3 regions of the Delftia sp. NA_296.1 genome follow, and region 1 is predicted to be linked to each of the others. Evidence: predicted binding sites of a transcription regulator. Region 1 holds the regulator's gene; each other region holds the start of a gene.
What was found. Region 1 encodes FNR, which switches genes on or off when oxygen is low (the NO sensors DNR and NnrR bind a similar motif). Its sites were predicted from a motif close to TTGATNNNNATCAA; they were not measured.

Region 1 (6,693 bases):
AGTCGGGCACGGACAGCAGCAGCGGTGCTGGCGCAGGTTCGGTGGGTGCAGGCTCGGGGGCCACCACGACGGGCGGCAGCTCCTGCGGCGGCGGGGTGCGCACCTCGGCGGGCCAGGTGTCGCTTTTGTGCGGGACACAGCGCACCACCTCCAGGCCCAGGGATTTCAGGGTCTGGATCTGTGCGCTGGAGGTGATCTTGAAGCTGCTGACCGGAAAGGGATGGTTCAGCCACCCAACATCGAGCTGGACAAACATGCCCGGACGGAGGTCTCGGATATCGATGAGGACGGAATGGTTCACGCGCGGCAACGGCCCCGAGGCTGAAGGAATCGGCAATATGTAAGCCGATGATTCGGGCATTATCTCCAGTTCTGAGGGCCTCGCAGCCAATCCGCGACCCCAGGTGCCAAGTCTGGCCTCAGCTGTTGCTCAACGGCACCAGAGGCTGGGCTTGTAGATCAGGTCCATCCACAGCGCCCATACGGCCACGCCCACCAGCATCAGGCCGGCCAGGCGCGTGCCCCATTCGGCGCGCAGGCCGTTCAGGCGCTGCCGGCCCAGCCGCCACAGCCAGGGGCCGGCCACCAGCCACAGCCCGCTGCCCACGCCAAAGGCCGCCATGGCCAGCGCGCCCTGCAACGGGCCGCCGCTGAGCGCGGCGACCAGCACGGCCGAATACAGCAGTCCGCAAGGCATGAGCGCCCAGGCATAGCCTGCCGCCAGCGTGCCGCCCGGCGCCGACACCCAGGGCTGCACGCGCCGCCAGGCAGCGCGGCCGGCAGACTCCAGCCAGGCGGGCTGGCGGGCCTGCACCATCATGGCCAGGCCCCAGGCCATCACGGCGACATGGGTCAGTGTCCAGAACGGCTGCAGCGCCGTGGTCTGGCTGGTGAGCCAGGACAGGCTCTCCATGGCCAGGGCCGAGGCAGCGCCCAGGCTGGCATAGCCGGCCAGACGGCCGCCGTGGAACAGCGCCGTGCGCAGCCACAGCCGGCTTTGCAATCCATGCACGGCCACCACCTGCGAGCCGCCGCCCTGCCCCGCCCCGCCCGTGACCACGCCGCAGGGCGCAGCGCACATGGCAAGGCAATGGGGCCCGCCGACGAGCCCCATGATCAAAGCGGTCCAGAGCAGCGACAACAGCATGGGGCCTAGATGATCCTCGAAAACCGCGCCCGGTTCTTGTCCGCCTGCAGATATCGGTCAAACAGCATGGCCACGCCGCGCACGAAGTACCAGCCCATGGGCGTGACCTGGAATCCCTCGTCGCTGATCTGCACCAGGCCCTTGACCTGCAGGTCCTCCAGGGCCGCCATCTCGGGCGCGAAGTACTCGCGAAAGCCCAGCAGCCAGGCCTGCTCCATGGGCTCGAACAGCACGGCGCCCTGGCACATGATGGCCATGATGACGGCGCGGCGCACCAGGTCGTCGCGCGACAGCGCCAGGCCCCGCACCACGGGCAGGTGGCTGGCGTCGATGGCGTCGTAGTACTCCTCCAGCGTCTTGGCGTTCTGGCTGTAGCTGGCGCCCACCTTGCCGATGGCCGACACGCCCAGCGCAATCAGGTCGCAGTCGGGCTGGGTGCTGTAGCCCTGGAAGTTGCGGTGCAGCCGGCCCTGGCGCTTGGCCACGGCCAGCGAGTCCTCCGGCAGGGCGAAGTGGTCCATGCCCACATAGACATAGCCACCGTCCATGAACGCGGCGATGGAACGCGACAGCATGGCCAGCTTGTCGGCCCCCTGGGGCAGATCCTCGGCCGCAATGCGCCGCTGCGGCTTGAAGCGCTCGGGCAGGTGGGCATAGGCATAGAGCGCGATGCGGTCGGGCCGCAGCGCGTTGACCTGGGCCAGCGTGCGCTCGAAGGATTCGGGCGTCTGCTTGGGCAGGCCGTAGATCAGGTCCACGTTGATGGAGGCAAAGCCCAGCTGCCGCGCGGCCGCCACCAGCTCGAACACCTGCTCTGCCGGCTGCACGCGGTGCACGGCGATCTGCACCTGCTCGTCGAAGTCCTGCACGCCGAAGCTCAGGCGGTTGAAGCCCAGCTCCTTGAGCACGGCCAGGCGCTCGACGCTGACGGTGCGCGGATCGACCTCGATGGAGTACTCGCCACCCGGCTCCAGCTTGAAATGCTCGCGCAACAGGCCCATCAGCGTGCGCAGCTCGTCGTCGGAGAAGAAGGTGGGCGTGCCGCCGCCCAGGTGCAGCTGGCTGACGGTCTGGCCCTTGCCGCAATGGGCCGTGTGCAAGGCCATCTCGCGCGCCAGGTAGTCCAGGTAGACGGCGGCGCGATCGTGGTGGCGCGTCACGATCTTGTTGCAGGCGCAGTAGTAGCAAAGCGACTCGCAAAAGGGCACGTGCACATACAGCGACAAAGGCATGGCACGCGCTGCGGTACTCGATTTGCGTTGTTGCAGCGCCAGGATATAGTCCTCTGCACCAAAGGCCTCGACAAAGCGGTCGGCGGTAGGGAACGAGGTGTATCGGGGCCCCGGTACGTCAAAGCGACGCAGCAGCTCTGGGGTGACAGCGGTCATGGGTTTTTTCCTCTAATACCTCGACTGTGCCGCAGCACATCGGTCATGTCCTTGACTCATATCAAGAGTTGTTTGAGGGACTGCTGCGACAATTTGATCCAACTCATCGCAATCCACGAGGTCACCGCCGGCACGCTGTGTGCCGCTGATGTTTATCACTCCATGAACCTTCAGACCATCAAAGCCTCCTGCTCCAACTGCAACCTGCGCGAACTGTGCATGCCCATGGGCCTGGATGCCGAGCAGATGCAGCGCATCGACGACATCGTGGCCACGCGCCGCAAGGTCAAGCGCGGAGGCCTGCTGTTTCGCAACGGCGAGACATTCACCTCGCTGTACGCCATCCGCACCGGCTTCTTCAAGACCTGCGTGGCCACCGAGGACGGACGCGACCAGGTCACAGGCTTTCAGATGGCCGGCGAGATCATCGGCCTGGACGGCATCGTCAACGACCACCACACCTGCGATGCCGTCGCGCTGGAAGACGCCGAAGTCTGCGTCATGCCCTTCGACAAGCTGGAAGACCTGTCGCGCGAGGTCACGGCCCTGCAAAACCATGTGCACAAGGTCATGAGCCGCGAGATCGTGCGCGAGCACGGCGTGATGCTGCTGCTGGGCAGCATGCGCGCCGAGGAGCGCCTGGCCGCCTTCGTGCTCAACCTGGTGCAGCGCCTGCATGCGCGGGGCTTTTCCAAGTCCGAACTGGTACTGCGCATGACGCGCGAGGAAATCGGCAGCTACCTGGGCCTGAAGCTGGAGACGGTGAGCCGCACCTTCTCCAAGTTCGCGGACGACAACATCATCGAGGTGCGCCAGCGCCATCTGCGCATCCTGGACACGGAGGCGCTCAAGCGCATCGTCAACAGCCAGCAGTGCCAGTGAGGCTGCAAGGGCAGTAAGCATTCATCCGCCAATGAACAAGGCCCGCTGTCGCGGGCCTTGTTCATTGCGGCGGGCTCTCGATCAGTCCCGCCCCAGCCCCTGCATGGCCAGGTCCGGGTCGGGCTCGGAGACCACGCCGTCATTGAGATCACGGGCCGAGCGGCCCAGCATGGTGGTCATCAGGCTGGAGAGCATGGTCACGCCCCAGAAGGCGAAGAAGGCCAGCGTGTAAATGCCCTGGCGCGACCAGCCCAGGTCGCCGAGCCAATGCAGCTCCAGCGGGTCCACAAAGGCAAAAACCAGCATCTCCATCACGGCGGCTGCCAGAAAGGCAGGCCAGGCAATCCACATCCAGCGTTGGGCCAACATCAGCGATCTCCTTGTGCTGTCGAGGGGTCGACTTCATTGTGCGCCGCGCCAACGCATGGCGCCAAGCCCCGCAGCGCCCTGCACGCCTGTAGGAAACCCTCACCCGTCGCGCATGCCGGAGATGCGATCCGCCATGCAAAAAGGCCGCGACTGCGGCCTCTTGCAGGGGTGCACGGCGATCAGCGGTCCGTGGGGTGATCGTGCGCGGGCGTGGCCGCATGGTTGCGGCCGGTGACGGCGGGCGCCATGCTCTTGGGCACTTCGCGCACGCCATCGGCACGCTCGTTGATCGTGATGCCGTTGCGGTAGTAGTCGGGATCGATCACGGGATCGGCGCCGTTGATGGCGATGATGGCCGTGATCACGGCAGCGACCACCACGGCCGCCGGGCCGGCCACCACCAGCCAGACATGGCCGAACTTCCACCAGGGCTTGCCGGCGTCGGGGTGCGAGGGAGCCTGCGCGGGCGCGGACACTGCGGGACTGGAAGACATGGGAAACCTCTTTCTTTCAGGCGGCAGGCGCGGACCGTGCCGCGCCTGCCAGGAACATCACCGGGGCACCAGGAAGACGGCCTTTTCGGACGCGCGTCCCGCGCCCGAATGCACGGCATCGATATCGAAGAATACGGTGTGCGAGCCCGGCTCGGCCGAACCGTAGGGAATCTGCAGGCGCGCCGCAATGCCGCGCGTCTCGGCCGGGCCGACCTCGACTTCCTGCTCGGACGCCAGCTCCAGCCCATCGAGGCCATGGGCGCTGATGCGGTAGCGCTGGGCCTGCTCGGTGGCATTCATGATCTGCAGGCGGTAGACATTCTCCAGCTTGCCGCCCGCCACGATGCGCGACAGCGAGGCGCGGTCGCGGATCACGTCCACCTTGACCGACTGGCGCAGCGCCAGGCTCACGATCATGGCCACGCTCAAGCCGATCAGCACGGCCGAGTAGATCAGCACGCGCGGACGGAAGATGCGGCGCAGCACCTGGGCACGCCGCCACAGGCCGGCCATGGCGTTCTGCGTGGTCAGGCGGATCAGGCCGCGCGGGTACTCCATCTTGTCCATGATGGAATTGCAGGCGTCTATGCACAGGCCGCAGCCAATGCATTCGTATTGCAGACCGTTGCGGATGTCGATGCCCACGGGGCAGACCTGCACGCACATCTTGCAGTCGATGCAGTCGCCCAGGCCCTGGGCCTTGTAGTCCACCTTCTTGGTGCGCGGTGCACGCGGCTCGCCCCGGCCCGTGTCGTAGCTGACGATCATGGTGTCCCGGTCGAACATGGCGCTCTGAAAGCGCGCATAGGGACACATGTACTTGCAGACCTGCTCGCGCATGTAGCCCGCGTTGCCATAGGTGGCAAAGCCGTAGAACAGCACCCAGAACATCTGCCAGCTGCCCTGCAGCGCCAGCAGCTCGCCGCCCAGCTCGCGGATGGGCACGAAGTAGCCCACGAAGGTGAAGCCGGTCCACAGCGCAATGGCGATCCACAGCAACTGCTTGAGCGACTTCTTCCAGGCCTTCTCGAAGGTCCAGCCGTTCTTGTCCAGCCGCATGCGCGCGCTGCGGTCGCCTTCGACCTTGCGCTCCACCCACATGAAGATCTCGGTGTAGACCGTCTGCGGGCACGAGAAGCCGCACCACAGGCGCCCGGCCACGGCCGTGAACAGGAACAATGCCAGCGCCGAGATGATCAGCAGGCCAGCCAGGTAGATGAAGTCCTGCGGGTACAGCACCAGCCCGAAGAGATAGAAGCGCCGCGTTCCGAGGTCGAACAGCACCATCTGGCGCTGGCCCCACTCCAGCCAGGGCAGGCCGTAGAAAACCAGTTGGGTGAGAAACACCAGGGCCCATCGCCAGCGTGCGAAGACACCGCTGATGGAGCGCGGGTAGACCTTCTTTTCCGACTCGAACATCGACACCAGCTCGCCCGGATCAGGCGTGGCCGGCGTGATCGGAATGACTTTGCGGGGAGGCTTCCCGGTGTCATCCCCGCTCTCGGGCTTCATGGTGGGTTCCTTTGTTTTTTTGAAATATCTGAAAACTCAAAACGCAAAAAGGCGGCGCCGCAGCGCCGCCCCTGTGCTTACTGACGGACTGCGCCGTCTTTGTGCGACATGCCCCAGACATAGGAAGCAAGCACCGCGATCTGCGCCTCGGTCAGCTTGTCCTTCTGGGCAGGCATCTCGTTGTGCTTGCCGTTGTTGATCATGGCCGTGATGGCGGCCTCGCCCCAGCCGTGCAGCCAGATGTCATCGGTCAGGTTGGGCGCGCCCAGAGCCTGGTTGCCCTTGCCGTCCATGCCGTGGCAGGCTGCGCAGGCCGTGAACTTGGACTTGCCCAGCGAGGCCTTGAGCGAGTCGTGCGGGCTGCCCGACAGGCTCAGCACATAGTGCGAGAGGTTGCGCACATCGTCGGGCGTGCCGACGGCAGCGGCCATGGGCGGCATGATGCCGATGCGGCCACCCGTGATGGTTTCCCTGATCTTCTCGGGCGTGCCGCCATGCAGCCAGTCGCCATCGGTCAGGTTGGGGAAGCTCTTGCCGCCGCGTGCATCCGAGCCGTGGCACTGTGCGCAGTTGTTCATGAACAGGCGCTCGCCGATGGCCATGGCCTGGGGATCCTTGGCCATGTCTTCGGTGCTCATGCTCGTGAACTTGGCGTACAGCGGCTCCAGGTCCGCGCGGGCCTTGGCCATCTCGTTTTCATAGGCGCCCAGCTGCGTCCAGCCCAGCTTGCCCGCGAACGAGCCCAGGCCCGGATAGGCCGCCAGGTAGGCGAAGCCGAACACCGAGGTGATGATGAACAGCCACATCCACCACTTGGGCATGGGGTTGTTCAGCTCGCGCAGGTCCTCGTCCCAGACGTGGCCCGTGGTGTTGTCGGCCGAGGGGACCACCTTCTTGCGTG
Region 2 (6,693 bases), 110 kb from region 1:
TGCCCCAAGGCACTCACGGACTCCGAACTCATCCTTACCCAGCTCAGCGCCGAGGGCTACCAGACCTCCAAGACCTTCGAGGGCGCTGACCTGGTGATCGTCAACACCTGCGGCTTCATCGATGACGCCGTGCGCGAGAGCCTGGACACCATTGGCGAGGCGCTGGCCGAGAACGGCAAGGTCATCGTCACGGGCTGCCTGGGTGCCAAGGCGGGCAAGGATGGCGGCAACCTGATCCAGGAAGTGCATCCCAGCGTGCTGGCCGTGACCGGGCCGCACGCCACGCAGGAGGTGATGAACGCCGTCCACACCCATCTGCCCAAGCCGCACGATCCCTTCATCGACCTGGTGCCGGGCGCCTTTGGCGAGGCGGGCATCAAGCTCACGCCCAGGCACTACGCCTACCTGAAGATTTCCGAGGGCTGCAACCACCGCTGCACCTTCTGCATCATCCCTTCCATGCGCGGCGATCTGGTTTCGCGTCCGGTGGGCGATGTGCTCAAGGAGGCGCGTGCGCTGTTCGAGGGCGGCGTCAAGGAGCTGCTGGTGATCAGCCAGGACACCTCGGCCTATGGCGTGGATGTGAAGTACCGCACGGGCTTCTGGGACGGCAAGCCGGTGAAGACGCGCATGCTCGAACTGGTGCAGACGCTGGCCGAGATCGCCGAGCCCTATGGCGCCTGGGTGCGCCTGCACTATGTCTACCCGTACCCCAGCGTGGACGAGATCATTCCGTTCATGGCCACGGGCCGCGTGCTGCCCTATCTGGACGTTCCCTTCCAGCACAGCCATCCCGATGTCTTGAAGCGCATGAAGCGCCCCGCCAACGGCGAGAGGAACCTGGAGCGCCTTCAGCGCTGGCGTGAGATCTGCCCGGATCTGGTGATCCGCTCCACCTTCATCGCGGGCTTCCCCGGCGAGACGGAGCAGGAGTTCGAGCACCTGCTGCAGTTCCTGCGCGAGGCGCAGATCGACCGCGCGGGCTGCTTTGCCTACAGCCCGGTCGAAGGCGCTGCCGCCAACGAGATTCCCGGCATGCTGCCCCTGGAAGTGCGTGAGGAGCGCCGTGCGCGCTTCATGGCCGTGGCTGAAGAGGTTTCCACTGCGCGCCTGCAAAAGCGCGTGGGCCAGACCATGCAGGTGCTGGTGGACAAGTCCGTGGGCCTGGGTAAGAAGGGTGGCGTGGGCCGCAGCTATGCCGATGCGCCTGAGATCGATGGCCTGGTGCATCTGCTGCCGCCCGAGAAGGCCAGCAAGACCTACAAGGTGGGCGACTTCGTGAAGGCGCGCATCGTGGGCACGCAGGGCCACGACCTGGTGGGCCAGCCCGTGTAAGGCCTGCATTCGCATCCCTGAAAAGCGGGCAAGGTTTTCCTTGCCCGCTTTTTTTGTCCTTGATGGTCCAAGGCCTGATTTTGATCAAGGCGTTCAGGTCGCTTCGCTGAAATGCTGTACCTACTTTGACGCAAAGAAAGGATGGCGCGAATGAACAGGACCATGAAGGCCGCCGTGGTGCGGGAGTTTGGCAAGCCGCTCACCATCGAGGAAGTCCCGGTGCCCAGGCCCGATCCCGGCCATGTGCTGGTGAAGATCGAGGCCTGCGGCGTCTGCCATACCGATTTGCACGCGGCGCAGGGCGACTGGCCCGTCAAGCCCAATCCGCCTTTCATTCCCGGCCACGAAGGCGTGGGCTATGTGGCCGCCGTGGGTGCAGGTGTCACCCATGTGAAGGAGGGCGACCGCGTCGGCATTCCATGGCTCTACACGGCCTGCGGCCATTGCGAGCATTGCCTGGGCGGCTGGGAGACGCTGTGCGAGCAGCAAAAGAACACCGGCTACTCCGTCAACGGCGGCTTTGCGCAGTACGCGCTGGCCGATGCCAACTTCGTGGGCCTGCTGCCGGGCAGCGTGGACCTGATCGAGATCGCTCCCGTGCTGTGCGCGGGCGTCACCGTCTACAAGGGCCTGAAGGTCACCGACACCAAACCCGGCAACTGGGTGGTGATCTCGGGCATCGGCGGCCTGGGCCACATGGCCGTGCAGTACGCCAAGGCCATGGGGCTGAATGTGGCGGCGGTGGATGTGGATGACGACAAGCTGGCGCTGGCCCGGCGCCTGGGCGCCCAGGTCACGGTCAACGCCATGACCACGGACCCTGCGGCCTACCTGAAAAAGGAGATTGGCAGCGCACACGGCGCCCTGGTGACGGCGGTATCGCCCAAGGCCTTCGAGCAGGCGCTGGGCATGGTGCGGCGCGGCGGCACGGTATCGCTCAACGGCCTGCCGCCCGGCAGCTTCCCGCTGCCCATCTTCAACATGGTGCTCAGCGGCGTGACCGTGCGCGGCTCCATCGTGGGCACGCGGCTGGACCTGCAGGAGTCTCTGGACTTCGCGGCCATGGGCAAGGTCAAGGCCACCGTGTCCACAGACCGGCTGGAGAACATCAACGACATCTTCGCGCGCATGCATGAAGGCAAGATCGAAGGGCGCGTGGTGCTGGACCTGAACGCCTGACGCCTTGCCCACTCCCAAAAAAACAGGCTTCCCTCGGGAAGCCTGTTTTGCCTGGCGCATGCCTTACACCATGCGGCGGATGGGGCGCTTCTTCCAGACCAGCTTGTAGTAGGCGGTCTGCAGGCACAGCGTCAGGGTGTAGGACAGCGGAAGCGCCATCCAGATCCCCATCAGCCCGAAGCCGCGGCTCAGCCACCAGGCCATGGGCAGCTCCAGCACGGCGAGCACCGTGATGGTGATGGCCGTGGGAATGACCACATCGCCGCTGGCACGCATGATGGACGACAGTGCGATGAAGCAGCCCAGCAGCAGGCCGCTCCACAGCACGATGTACAGCAGCTCGATGGCCAGCACCAGCACCTGCTCGTCGGTGATGAACATGCCCAGCAGCGGCCGTGCGAACAGGCTGCCGATCAGGGCCAGTGCGGCGCCCAATGCCAGGTTCATGCGGATGGCTGTGGCCGTGATGGCTCCCAGGCGCTCGCTGCGTCCCGCGCCGATGGCCTGGGCTCCGAGGATGGAGGCCGTGATGGCGACCGAGATCACGGGAAACTGCGCAAACGAGTTGATCTGGTTGACCGCGCCATAGGCGGCCGTGGCGCTGGAGCCGAAGCCGTTGACCAGCGACACGACGACCAGCCCGGCCATGGACGAGGCAATCATCTGCACGCCCGTGGGAATGCCCACGCGCAGGATGCTCTTGAGCAGGGTCCTGTCAATGCGCATCGCCTTCCACAGCGCGGCATTGGGAGCCAGCGGGCTGCCGATGCGGCGCAGCCGCCAGCCCAGCCAGGCCAGCGCCAGTGTGAAGCCCAGGATCATGGACACGCCCGCGCTGGCCACGCCCAGGCGCGGCAGGCCGGCCCAGCCCGCGATCAGCGCCGGGGTGCAGGCCAGGCCCGTGCCCGTGGAGATCAGCAGCGCCAGCATGGGCGAGACCGTGTCGCCCACGCCGCGCAGCAGCGAGGTGGCCAGCAGGAACACGAATAGCCCCGGCATGCCCAGCAGCACGATGCGCGAGTACAGCGTGGCCTGCTCCATGATGTCGGGTGGCGTGCCCAGCAACCGCATCAGCGGCTCGGTGAACAGCCCGCCGAACAGGGCCACGATGGCGCCGAACAGCAGTCCTATGCACATGGCCGTGCCCGCAATCGCGCGCAGCTTGTCATGCATGCGCGCGCCGTAGGCCTGGCCGATCAGCACCGAGGAGCCCGCGCCCAGGCCGATCACGAAGGCGATGAAGAGGAACATCACCGGAAAAAAGGCCGCGACGGCGGCCAGCGCCTGCACGCCCAGCATCTGGCCGATGAAGACGCTGTTGATGGTGCCCGACAGCGATTGCAGGATGTTGGCCAGCACCATGGGGCCCAGGAACACCAGAAAGGTGCGCCACAGCGGCTGGCTGCCGGCAATGGGCGGCCCGCCGTGGCTGGATGCGGCAGGCGCGGCGGCCTGGGGCAGGGGTTCGGTTGGTTTCGTCATGTTGTGTCTGGTAATGCGACGAGAAAAGCAGTGAGGTCGGGCCGGGTCAGGTCTTCAGTCCTGGGCTGGCGCCGCAGGTGAGCCCGCCCATACGGGGCCGCCCAGTTGCTGCAGATAGCTTCGCACATCCTCGGGCCAGGCGGCGGTGTGCCGTGCAAAGGCTTCGGCCTGGCGTGCAAACAGGGCGCGGCTGGCGTCCTCGAAATGGGGCAGGTCGCCCGCCATCTCGCTCATGAAGCGGTAGGCGGCTTCGGTGGCGGCGCGCACGGCATCCTGTGCGGCGTGCTTGCCGCGCGCCTCCTCGATCAGCCTGCGCAGTGCGCCGGAGGCGCCGCCGGGCTGGCGGTTGAGCCATTCCCAGTGGCGCGGCAGCAAGGTCACCTCGCGCGCCACCACGCCCAGCTTGGGGCGGCCCACGCTGCGGGGCGCGGCGGCTTCGGCGGGGGCAGGCGCTGAGGCCAGCTCGCTGCGCCAGTCCAGGTCCAGCCGCATGCCGCTGTGGTCGTCGAAAACCCACAACGGCGGTGCCGATCCACTGCCCTGCGCCTGTTGTTCATGGCTTTGCAGGAACTGCAGGACGGCAGGCCTGTCCCCCTGGAGCAGACGGCCATGGCCCTGGAAGATGGTGTAGCTGGGGGCGGGCTCGGTGGCCGCTGCGCTGGATTTGGTAGTCATGGCGCAGATATTAGCCGGGTAAAAATATCAAGTCAATTAAACCCGGGTTAAATTTTGTTGATCGTGCGGCATGCCGCCAAAGAAAAAGCCCCTGGCAGAGACTGCCAGGGGCTTCGCAGAGGGAACTGCAAGCGTTGTTTAGACGCGCTTGCGGTACTCGCCAGTGCGGGTGTCGATTTCGATCTTGTCGCCCTGGCTCACGAACAGGGGCACGGGCACTTCGAAGCCGGTGGCAATCTTGGCAGGCTTGAGCACCTTGCCCGATGTGTCGCCCTTGACGGCGGGTTCGGTCCAGGTGATTTCGCGTTCCACGGAAGTGGGCAGCTCGCAGGAGATGGCCTTGCCGTCGTAGAACACGACTTCGGCTTCCATGCCGTCTTCCAGGTAGTTGATGGCGTCACCCATGTTGGTGGCTTCCACTTCGTACTGGTTGAAGTCGGCATCCATCCACACGTACATCGGATCGGCGAAGTAGGAGTAGGTGCACTCCTTCTTGTCCAGGATCACGTTGTCGATCTTGTCGTCGGCCTTGAAGACGACTTCGGTGCCCATGTTGCCCAGCAGGGACTTGAGCTTCATGCGGACGGTGGCGGCGCCGCGGCCACCGCGAGCGTATTCGGTCTTCAGGACGATCATCGGGTCCTTGCCGTGCATGATCACGTTGCCGGCGCGGATTTCTTGAGCGATTTTCATAGCTTGCTTGGCTGAGGTTGAGCCGCTCAACAGGGCAGGCAAGCGAAGTCGCTGGGACGGTGCGCCTGCCGCAGTTCCGCGGCGGGTGCAACCCTGGTTGGTCGATGGCGGCCGGCTGGCGGTCGCCCGCAGCGGCGCCTCCAGGGAGGCAAAACGTGCATTCTAGCTTTTTTCGGTCACGAAAGCTTGTAGCTGCTCAATCAATGGGGTCTGTTGCAGCAGCCGCGAGCGTGCCGCCTGCACGCATTCCTGCCATTGCTGCAGCAGCGCAGGCGTGATTGCGGGCAACGTGCTTGCCGGTGCCAGACCGTTCCAGGCATGGTGGAAGGCGCGCAGGCTGGCTGGTGCCTGCAGCCAGTCAAGAAAGGCGTCGAGCTTGTCGTGATGGGCGTCGTCGTGCTGGGGATAGATGTGCCAGACCAGCGGCTGGCCCGCCCACAGTGCGCGTACCAGCGAATCCTCGCCACGCACCAGGTTCAGGTCGCAGGCCCAGAGCATTTCATCGAACTGAGGTTGGGGGCAGGGCTGCAGCGCATGCCGGGTCACCGCGCCTTGTTCCGTGGCGGGCACGCTGGCCATGGCCTGTTGCACGGCGGCGGCTGCGCGTCCCGGGGTCACCAGCAAATGCGTGGCCTGCGGCGCAGGGGGCGCTGCATGCAGTTGGGCCAGCCATTGAGGCAGGGCAGGGGGCTCGTAGCAGAACAGCGAGATGGCGCAATCGCCGGTGCCTATGCCGTGGCGTGTGCGCCAGGCCTGCCGGCCCTCGGAAGCAAAAGCTGCCTGGCGCGCGGCCAGGTCCGGCTCGCGCAGCAGGCCGCCCGTGGCGGCCGTGAAGCCCGGGTAGAAGAACCAGCGCGTCAACCCCGCAGCCGGCCCCGACATCAGCGGCGAGGGCAGGCGGTGGCAGCGCTCCACATAGTCCTCGGCCGACAGGTACTCCAGGTTGATCCACAGCGGTGACCGGCGCGCGATGGCCGCCAGAAAGGGCGGCGGGATCTCGCAGCCGAAGGCCTCGATGACCACATCGCCCACGGCCTGCGGGACATCCTGCGCCCGCGTGGGCCAGTCATGGACGCTGAGTCCGGCCGGGTGCGGCCGGGGAGCCATCCAGGCCAGGGCGCTGGCGTCGTCCATCCACAGCCGCACGCGCTGGCCGCGTGAGGCCAGGTCGGCCGCCGCGCGCCAGCACACGCCGATGTCGCCAAAGTTGTCTATGACCTGGCAGAAGATGTCCCAGGTCCGTACAACGGCCTGCTCTGGCAGAGGGGCCGGGGGGATGGGTTTGAAGGCAAGCATGGGGATCAGGGTTCGCACAGGTGTTCGACCAGC
Region 3 (6,693 bases), on a different contig from region 1:
ATGGAGCGCCTCGTGCGGCAAAAGGGCCGCGTGGCGCGCGTGCAGTGGCGCGGCTACTCCATGGCCCTGCAGATCACGCCCGCCGGCCTGTTCAACGTGGCTCCCGAAGGCGCGCAGCCCGACCTGCTGCTTGAAGTCACCGAGACCTCCCCGCTGGCCCTGGCCCAGGTGGCCCTGCGCGGCGACAAGCCCTCCATCCGCATCGAGGGCGACGTGCAACTGGCCGCCGACATCAACTGGCTGGTGGACCACGTCGAATGGGACGTGGAGGAAGACCTGGCCCGCATCATCGGCGATGCGCCCGCGCACACCGTGGCCAAGGTCGCGCGCAGCGCCGCCCAGGCGCTGCGCCAGTTCGTGGGGGCCCGCATGGCCGGCAAGCCCGATGCCGATGCCCCCGCCCCCGAGGCCGCACGTGCGGCAGCGCCCGCCAGCGCGCCCGTTGGTTCCCCCGTGGTATCCCTGCCCGGTTTCGAGAACGACAAGCCATGAGCCGGTTTCTTCGCGGGCTGACCATCCTCTGGGTGGTGTTCCGCTACGGACTCGACGAACTGGTGCTGTCGAGCTTCGAGCATCCCTGGATGCGCCGCGCACGCGCGGTGCTCACGCTCGGCCGGCGGCTGGACAAGCCGCGCGGCCAGCGCCTGCGCGAGGCCCTGGAGGAGCTGGGGCCCATCTTCGTGAAGTTCGGCCAGGTGCTGTCCACGCGCAGCGACCTGATGCCGCCCGACGTGGCCGAGGAGCTGGCCCGGTTGCAGGACCGCGTGCCCCCCTTCGATTCGCAGATTGCGGTGGACACCATCGAGCGCGCCTTCCGCAAGAAGCTGGACCAGATCTTCGTGAGCTTCGAGCGCGAGCCGGTGGCCAGTGCCTCCATCGCCCAGGTGCACTTTGCCGTGATCAGCGACCGCAACGGCGTGCAGCGCGACGTGGCCGTCAAGGTGCTGCGTCCGGGCATGAAGACCGTGATCGACAAGGACCTGGCGCTGATGCACATGATGGCGCGCTGGGTCGAGCGCCTGTCGGCCGACGGCAAGCGCCTCAAGCCCCGCCAGGTCGTGGCCGAGTTCGACAACTACCTGCACGATGAGCTGGACCTGATCCGCGAAGCTTCCAATGCCGCGCAGCTGCGCCGCAACATGGAAGGGCTGGACCTGGTGCTGATCCCCGAGGTGTACTGGGATTTCTGCCGCAACGACGTGATGGTCATGCAGCGCATGACCGGCGTGCCCATCAGCCAGGTCGAGCGCCTGCGCGAAGCCGGCGTGGACATCCCCAAGCTGGCACGCGACGGCGTGACCATCTTCTTCACCCAGGTCTTTCGCGATGGCTTCTTTCACGCCGACATGCATCCGGGCAACATCATGGTCAGCCTGGAGCCCGAGACCTTCGGGCGCTATATCTCGCTGGACTTCGGCATCGTCGGCACGCTGACCGAGTACGACAAGGAATACCTGGCGCAGAACTTCACGGCGTTCTTCCGCCGTGACTACAAGCGCGTGGCCGAGCTGCACATCGAAAGCGGCTGGGTGCCGCCGAGCACGCGCGTGGACGAGCTGGAGGCCGCCATCCGTGCCGTCTGCGAGCCGTACTTCGACCGTCCGCTGGCCGAGATTTCGCTGGGCATGGTGCTGATGCGCCTGTTCCAGACCTCGCGCCGCTTTCAAGTCGAGATCCAGCCGCAACTGGTGCTGCTGCAAAAGACGCTGCTCAACATCGAAGGCCTGGGGCGCCAGCTGGACCCCAACCTGGACCTGTGGAGCACGGCCAAGCCCTTCCTCGAAAAATGGATGCTGGACCAGATGGGCCCGCAACGGCTGTGGCGCGAGCTGCTGGCCGAGGCGCCGCGCTATGCCAAGCTCATTCCCGAGCTGCCGCGCCTGATCCATCGCCGGCTCACGCGCAACTCCGGCGAGCACGACGAACTGCTCAAGGAGCTGCTGCAGCAGCAAAAGCTCACCAACCGCCTGTTGCAGGCCATCGTCAGCGCCGGCATCGGCTTTGTCATCGCGCTGATCCTGCTGCAACTGGTGGTGCGGCTGCGCTGGTACTGAGAACACTGACGGGTTTCCGGACCTCTCCCTTTTCCCACTTTGAAACAGGAGTGCCAGCGTGCTGCTCTCTATGGTGATCGCCTACCTGTTCGTGACCATCGCCATCGGCCTGTGGGCGGCCAGGCGGGTCAAGAACACGGCCGACTTCGCAATTGCCGGGCGCCATCTGCCCATGTACATGATCATCACCACCACGTTTGCCACGTGGTTCGGCTCGGAGATCGTGCTCGGCGTGCCCGCCAAGTTCATCGAGGGCGGCCTGCGCGGCGTGGTCGAAGACCCGTTCGGCGCGGGCATGTGCCTGATCCTGGTGGGCCTGTTCTTCGCGGGCAAGCTCTACCGCATGACGCTGCTGACCATCAGCGACTACTACCGCCACCGCTATGGCCGGTCCATCGAGATCGTCTGCTCGCTGATCATCATGCTCAGCTACCTGGGCTGGGTCTCGGCCCAGGTCACGGCCCTGGGCCTGGTGTTCAACCTGCTGTCGGGCGGCACGGTCAGCATTTCCATGGGCATGGCCATCGGTGTGGTGTCCATCCTGGCCTATACGCTGTTCGGCGGCATGTGGTCGGTGGCGGTGACGGACTTCCTGCAGATGATCATCCTGGTCGTCGGCCTGGTGGTGCTGGCCTGGTTTGCCAGCGACATGGCTGGCGGTGCCGGCAAGGTCATCGACCTGGCCGTGAGCCGCGATCTGTTCCAGTTCTGGCCCGAGCCCAGCTGGCATGAAATCCTCTTCTTCTTTGGCGCGGCCATCACCATGATGCTGGGCTCCATTCCCCAGCAGGACGTGTTCCAGCGCGTGATGTCGGCCCACAGCGAGAAGGCCGCCACGCGCGGCACCGTCATCGGTGGCTCGGCCTATATCTGCTTCGCCTTCGTGCCCATGTTCCTCGTGGCCAGCGCGCTGATCATCATGCCCGGCGAGACGGCGGAGCTGCTCAAGCAGGACCCGCAGAAGGTGCTGCCCACCCTGGTCATGGACAAGATGCCCTTCGTCATGCAGGTGCTGTTCTTCGGCGCGCTGCTGTCGGCCATCAAGTCCTGTGCCTCGGCCACGCTGCTGGCGCCCAGCGTGACCTTCACCGAGAACATCTGGCGCCAGTTCCGCACCCAGGCCAGCGACCGGGAAATGCTGCTGGCCATGCGCATCAGCGTGCTCGTCTTCAGCATCTGCGTGCTGGCCTACTCGATCAAGATGGAAGGAACGCCCATCTATGAGCTGGTCTCCAGCGCCTACCAGGTGCCGCTGGTCGGCGCCTTCGTGCCCCTGGTCTTCGGGCTGTACTGGAAGCGCGCCACCACGCAGGGCGCCATTTGCGCCGTGGCACTGGGCATTGGCGTGTGGGTGGTCTTCATGGCCACGCCGGCTTTGCACGAGGCATTTCCGCAGCAATTGGCGGGACTGCTGGCGGCTGTGACGGGGATGTTGGCCGGGTCACTGGCACCGCAGTGGCTGGCCAATCGCAGCGCAGACATTCTTGAATTCAGCCCCGAAAGGTAAGCGCCGTCACACCATCATTTGCAAAAACAATTGATGACAATCATCAATAGTTATTAACTATATAGTCGGCGGCTGGGATTGTGGAGGTCCCGGAATGCTGACTTGGGTGGTGTGAAGCACAGGTCGTGACAGTACGGCGGACCTCCGAATAGCAAACGCTTGGGAGGAAGCACCGTCATGAAAACACTCAAACTGATTGCGAGGGCTCGCCGGCTGAAGCTGCGGCCTGTTGCCGGCGTCCGGTTCCGATGGAGTTGGCTTGGCGGCGCCTTGCTTGTGCCAGCCCTGTGCGGCCAGGTGGCAATGGCTGCGCCGAGAATCCCAGTCGCGCCGGTCATTGTCTGGAGCGAGGATTTCGAAAACCCGCAGACACCCCCCATCACCACGGAGGGGCGGGACCTGCTGCTCTACAAAGGCGCGGCCCCTGCGGGGCAGATGTATACCGCCGACCCGCTGTACCGGATGAGTGCCAACCAGTGCAATGGCATAGTCACCTCATTCAACCAGAATCCGGATTCTGCGGCCATGATTGCGGCGTGCGCTGTCCAAGGCAACTGGAACAGCCTGCAGCAGATGGCCGAGGTCGTCGGGCGCTATCAGGGCCAGAGTGCGGCGGCTGCACGCAACAATCACGTCATGGCAATGCTTACAGCGAATGGGACCTTTCCTGCTGGCGCAATTGCCTTTCGTACCGCCACCAATATTGCACAAAGTGCCAGCAGCAGATTCCTCACGGCCCGTACCGATGTGGTGGCGACCTTCTGCTCGTCGGGATTTGCAGCCCCGCTGCTGCGTTTTTCTCTGATCAATGACGCTGGTACGGAACTGCCCATCTCCACGACCGCGATCAATCCATGCGTGGGTGGACAGTCATTCAATACAACACCTATCGGTATTTCCGGCTCCCAGACCGCTGTGGCCCAGACAGTGACTTCTCCGGGAGCACTGCTCTTCAGCGGGGCCTCTGTCGGGTTTGTTCTGCACAACGACCAGACCAGCTCCATGGGCAACGATTCGTCGATCGACAACGCGCAGATCATCGACGTGACGCCGCAACTGGACAAGGCCTTCTCGCCTGCCAGCATCCACCTCGGCCAGGTCTCCCGGCTGACTATGACCATCACCAATACGAACGATCTGCTGCGCAAGCAAGGCTGGTCGTTTACCGACAACCTGCCTGCAGGACTGGTCGTCGAGGGCAATGCCAGCACCACCTGCCCCGGCACGACCGTGCAGGCTGCAGCAGGCGGCAGCACCGTGACCGTGTCCAACGGAGACCTGGCCCAGGGCGCCGCCTTCTGCGAGGTGAGCCTCGACGTGCGCCCGACCGCGACAGGCAGCTTCACCAACGGTTCTTCCAACCTCAGTCTTATTGGCCTGAACCAGCCGGCCACACTGGCTGTGCTGGCGGTTGCGCCAGCGGCCGACATGCAGGCCGCCAGCGTTGATCTTCCGCCGTCCATGACGGTGGGAGCACCGGTATCCGGCAGCTTCAGCTGCACCAACGCGGGACCCAGCACTGCGGCGGCAGCCTCGTGCGCCATTTCAGGTCTGCCGGCAGGCGCTTCCGTATCCTGCACTCCCGCTGTTCCTACAGGATCGCCGCTGGCCGCAGGCGACAGCATCGCCTGCACGGTAGGCTTCACGCCTGCTGTCACGGGCGCCATCACGGCACTGGTGACGGCCGGCAGTGCAACGACAGATCTGGTTCCAAGCAACAATGCGATGTCCTTCCCCTACAACCCAGGGGAGTCGGCGGACATGAGGGCCACGGAGCTGACCCTGCCGGCCTCCATGGCGGTGGGCACGCCGGCATCCGGCAGCTTCAGCTGCACCAACGCGGGGCCCAGCCCTGCGGCGGCAGCCTCGTGCGCCATTTCAGGCCTGCCGGCAGGCGCGTCCGTGTCCTGCACTCCCGCTGTACCTACAGGATCGCCGCTGGCCTCGGGCGCCCGCATCGACTGCACGGTGGGCTTCACGCCCACAGCGGGCGGGGCATTCACGGCCCTGGTCTCCGCCAGCAGTGGCACGCCGGACCCGGTGCCTGCCAACAACACCATCTTGCGCCCCTACAGCCCCGGGGAGCGTGCCGACATGCAGGCCAGCGCCATCTCGCTTCCCCTGACCATGACGGTGGGTGCGCCGGTATCCGGCAGTTTCAGCTGCACCAATGCCGGCCCCAGTGCGGCCACGGCGGCTTCGTGCGTGATCTCCGGCCTGCCCGCCGGGGCGACCACGTCCTGCACGCCCAGCGTGCCCACGGCCTCGCCATTGGCATCGGGCGGCAGCATCGCCTGCACAGTGCAGTTCACGCCCACCACAACGGGCACCATCGCGGCCTTGGTGACGGCGAGCAGCAGCACGGTGGATCCGGTGCCGGCCAACAACACCAAGGCCCACCCCTTCAACCCCGTGGAGCGGGCCGACATGCAGGCCACCAGCGTCACGCTGCCGGCCACCGCCAACGTGGGTGTTCCCGTGAAGGGATCGTTCGTCTGCACGAATGCCGGCCCCAATGCGGCGGCCTTTGCCAATTGCTCCATCGCAGGGCTGCCGGCAGGTGCCAGCACCTCATGCACGCCTGCGGTGCCGACTGGCGCGCCGCTGGCCTCGGGTGCCCGCATTTCCTGCACGGTGAGCTTCACGCCCACCACGCAGGGCAGCCTGACAGCCACGGTGACGGCGGTCAGTGGAACCACGGACCCGGAGCCGGCCAACAATTCGCGTGACCAGGAGTTGGTGGTTGCTGCCGCATTGACGCCGGAGCCGGTCCCCGCCACCGGGGTGCCTGCCCTGGTGCTGATGGGCCTTGCCGTCATGCTGGCCGGTATGGGGATGCAGCGGCGCCGGGCACGGCGCTGAACATGGACGCGGCAGGCGCCCCGGCAGCGGGGCCGGCACCGCCCTGATGGAATGCCAGTCCGCGCGACTGGCATTTTGCATTTCGGGCCATCAGGTACCGACTGATGCATGCGGCTTGCGGCTCTCCGGCCTGGGCCTTTGGGGGCAAGGCAGCCGCAGTATCGGGCGGATGCCTATAATCGAAAGTTTTGCATCTTCTCTCGTATAAGCATTAGCGCCATGCCTATTTATGCATACAAGTGTGGCTCCTGCGGTCATGCCAAGGACGTG

Region 2: a site for FNR is predicted at 1,410-1,423, ahead of adhP (alcohol dehydrogenase AdhP). Genes of this name have one in related genera too.
Region 3: a site for FNR is predicted at 3,595-3,608, ahead of ACUTR7_RS22755 (DUF7933 domain-containing protein). Genes of this name have one in related genera too.

The regions. Positions count from the first base shown of each region.
Region 1 covers NZ_JBQZGF010000003.1:180,006-186,698, reverse strand. The annotation lists gene ACUTR7_RS08690 (HD-GYP domain-containing protein) at 1-361, opposite strand, end outside; gene ACUTR7_RS08685 (sulfite exporter TauE/SafE family protein) at 431-1,147, opposite strand; gene hemN (oxygen-independent coproporphyrinogen III oxidase) at 1,153-2,535, opposite strand; gene fnr (fumarate/nitrate reduction transcriptional regulator Fnr) at 2,698-3,417, shown strand; gene ACUTR7_RS08670 (hypothetical protein) at 3,499-3,786, opposite strand; gene ACUTR7_RS08665 (FixH family protein) at 3,966-4,280, opposite strand; gene ccoG (cytochrome c oxidase accessory protein CcoG) at 4,338-5,792, opposite strand; gene ccoP (cytochrome-c oxidase, cbb3-type subunit III) at 5,870-6,693, opposite strand, start outside.
Region 2 covers NZ_JBQZGF010000003.1:292,849-299,541, forward strand. The annotation lists gene rimO (30S ribosomal protein S12 methylthiotransferase RimO) at 1-1,335, shown strand, start outside; gene adhP (alcohol dehydrogenase AdhP) at 1,486-2,514, shown strand; gene ACUTR7_RS09255 (MATE family efflux transporter) at 2,578-3,996, opposite strand; gene ACUTR7_RS09260 (DUF2239 family protein) at 4,051-4,671, opposite strand; gene efp (elongation factor P) at 4,810-5,364, opposite strand; gene earP (elongation factor P maturation arginine rhamnosyltransferase EarP) at 5,527-6,660, opposite strand; gene ACUTR7_RS09275 (LysR family transcriptional regulator) at 6,666-6,693, opposite strand, start outside.
Region 3 covers NZ_JBQZGF010000010.1:65,777-72,469, forward strand. The annotation lists gene ACUTR7_RS22740 (ubiquinone biosynthesis accessory factor UbiJ) at 1-492, shown strand, start outside; gene ubiB (ubiquinone biosynthesis regulatory protein kinase UbiB) at 489-2,054, shown strand; gene ACUTR7_RS22750 (sodium:solute symporter family protein) at 2,113-3,561, shown strand; gene ACUTR7_RS22755 (DUF7933 domain-containing protein) at 3,739-6,423, shown strand; gene ACUTR7_RS22760 (FmdB family zinc ribbon protein) at 6,643-6,693, shown strand, end outside.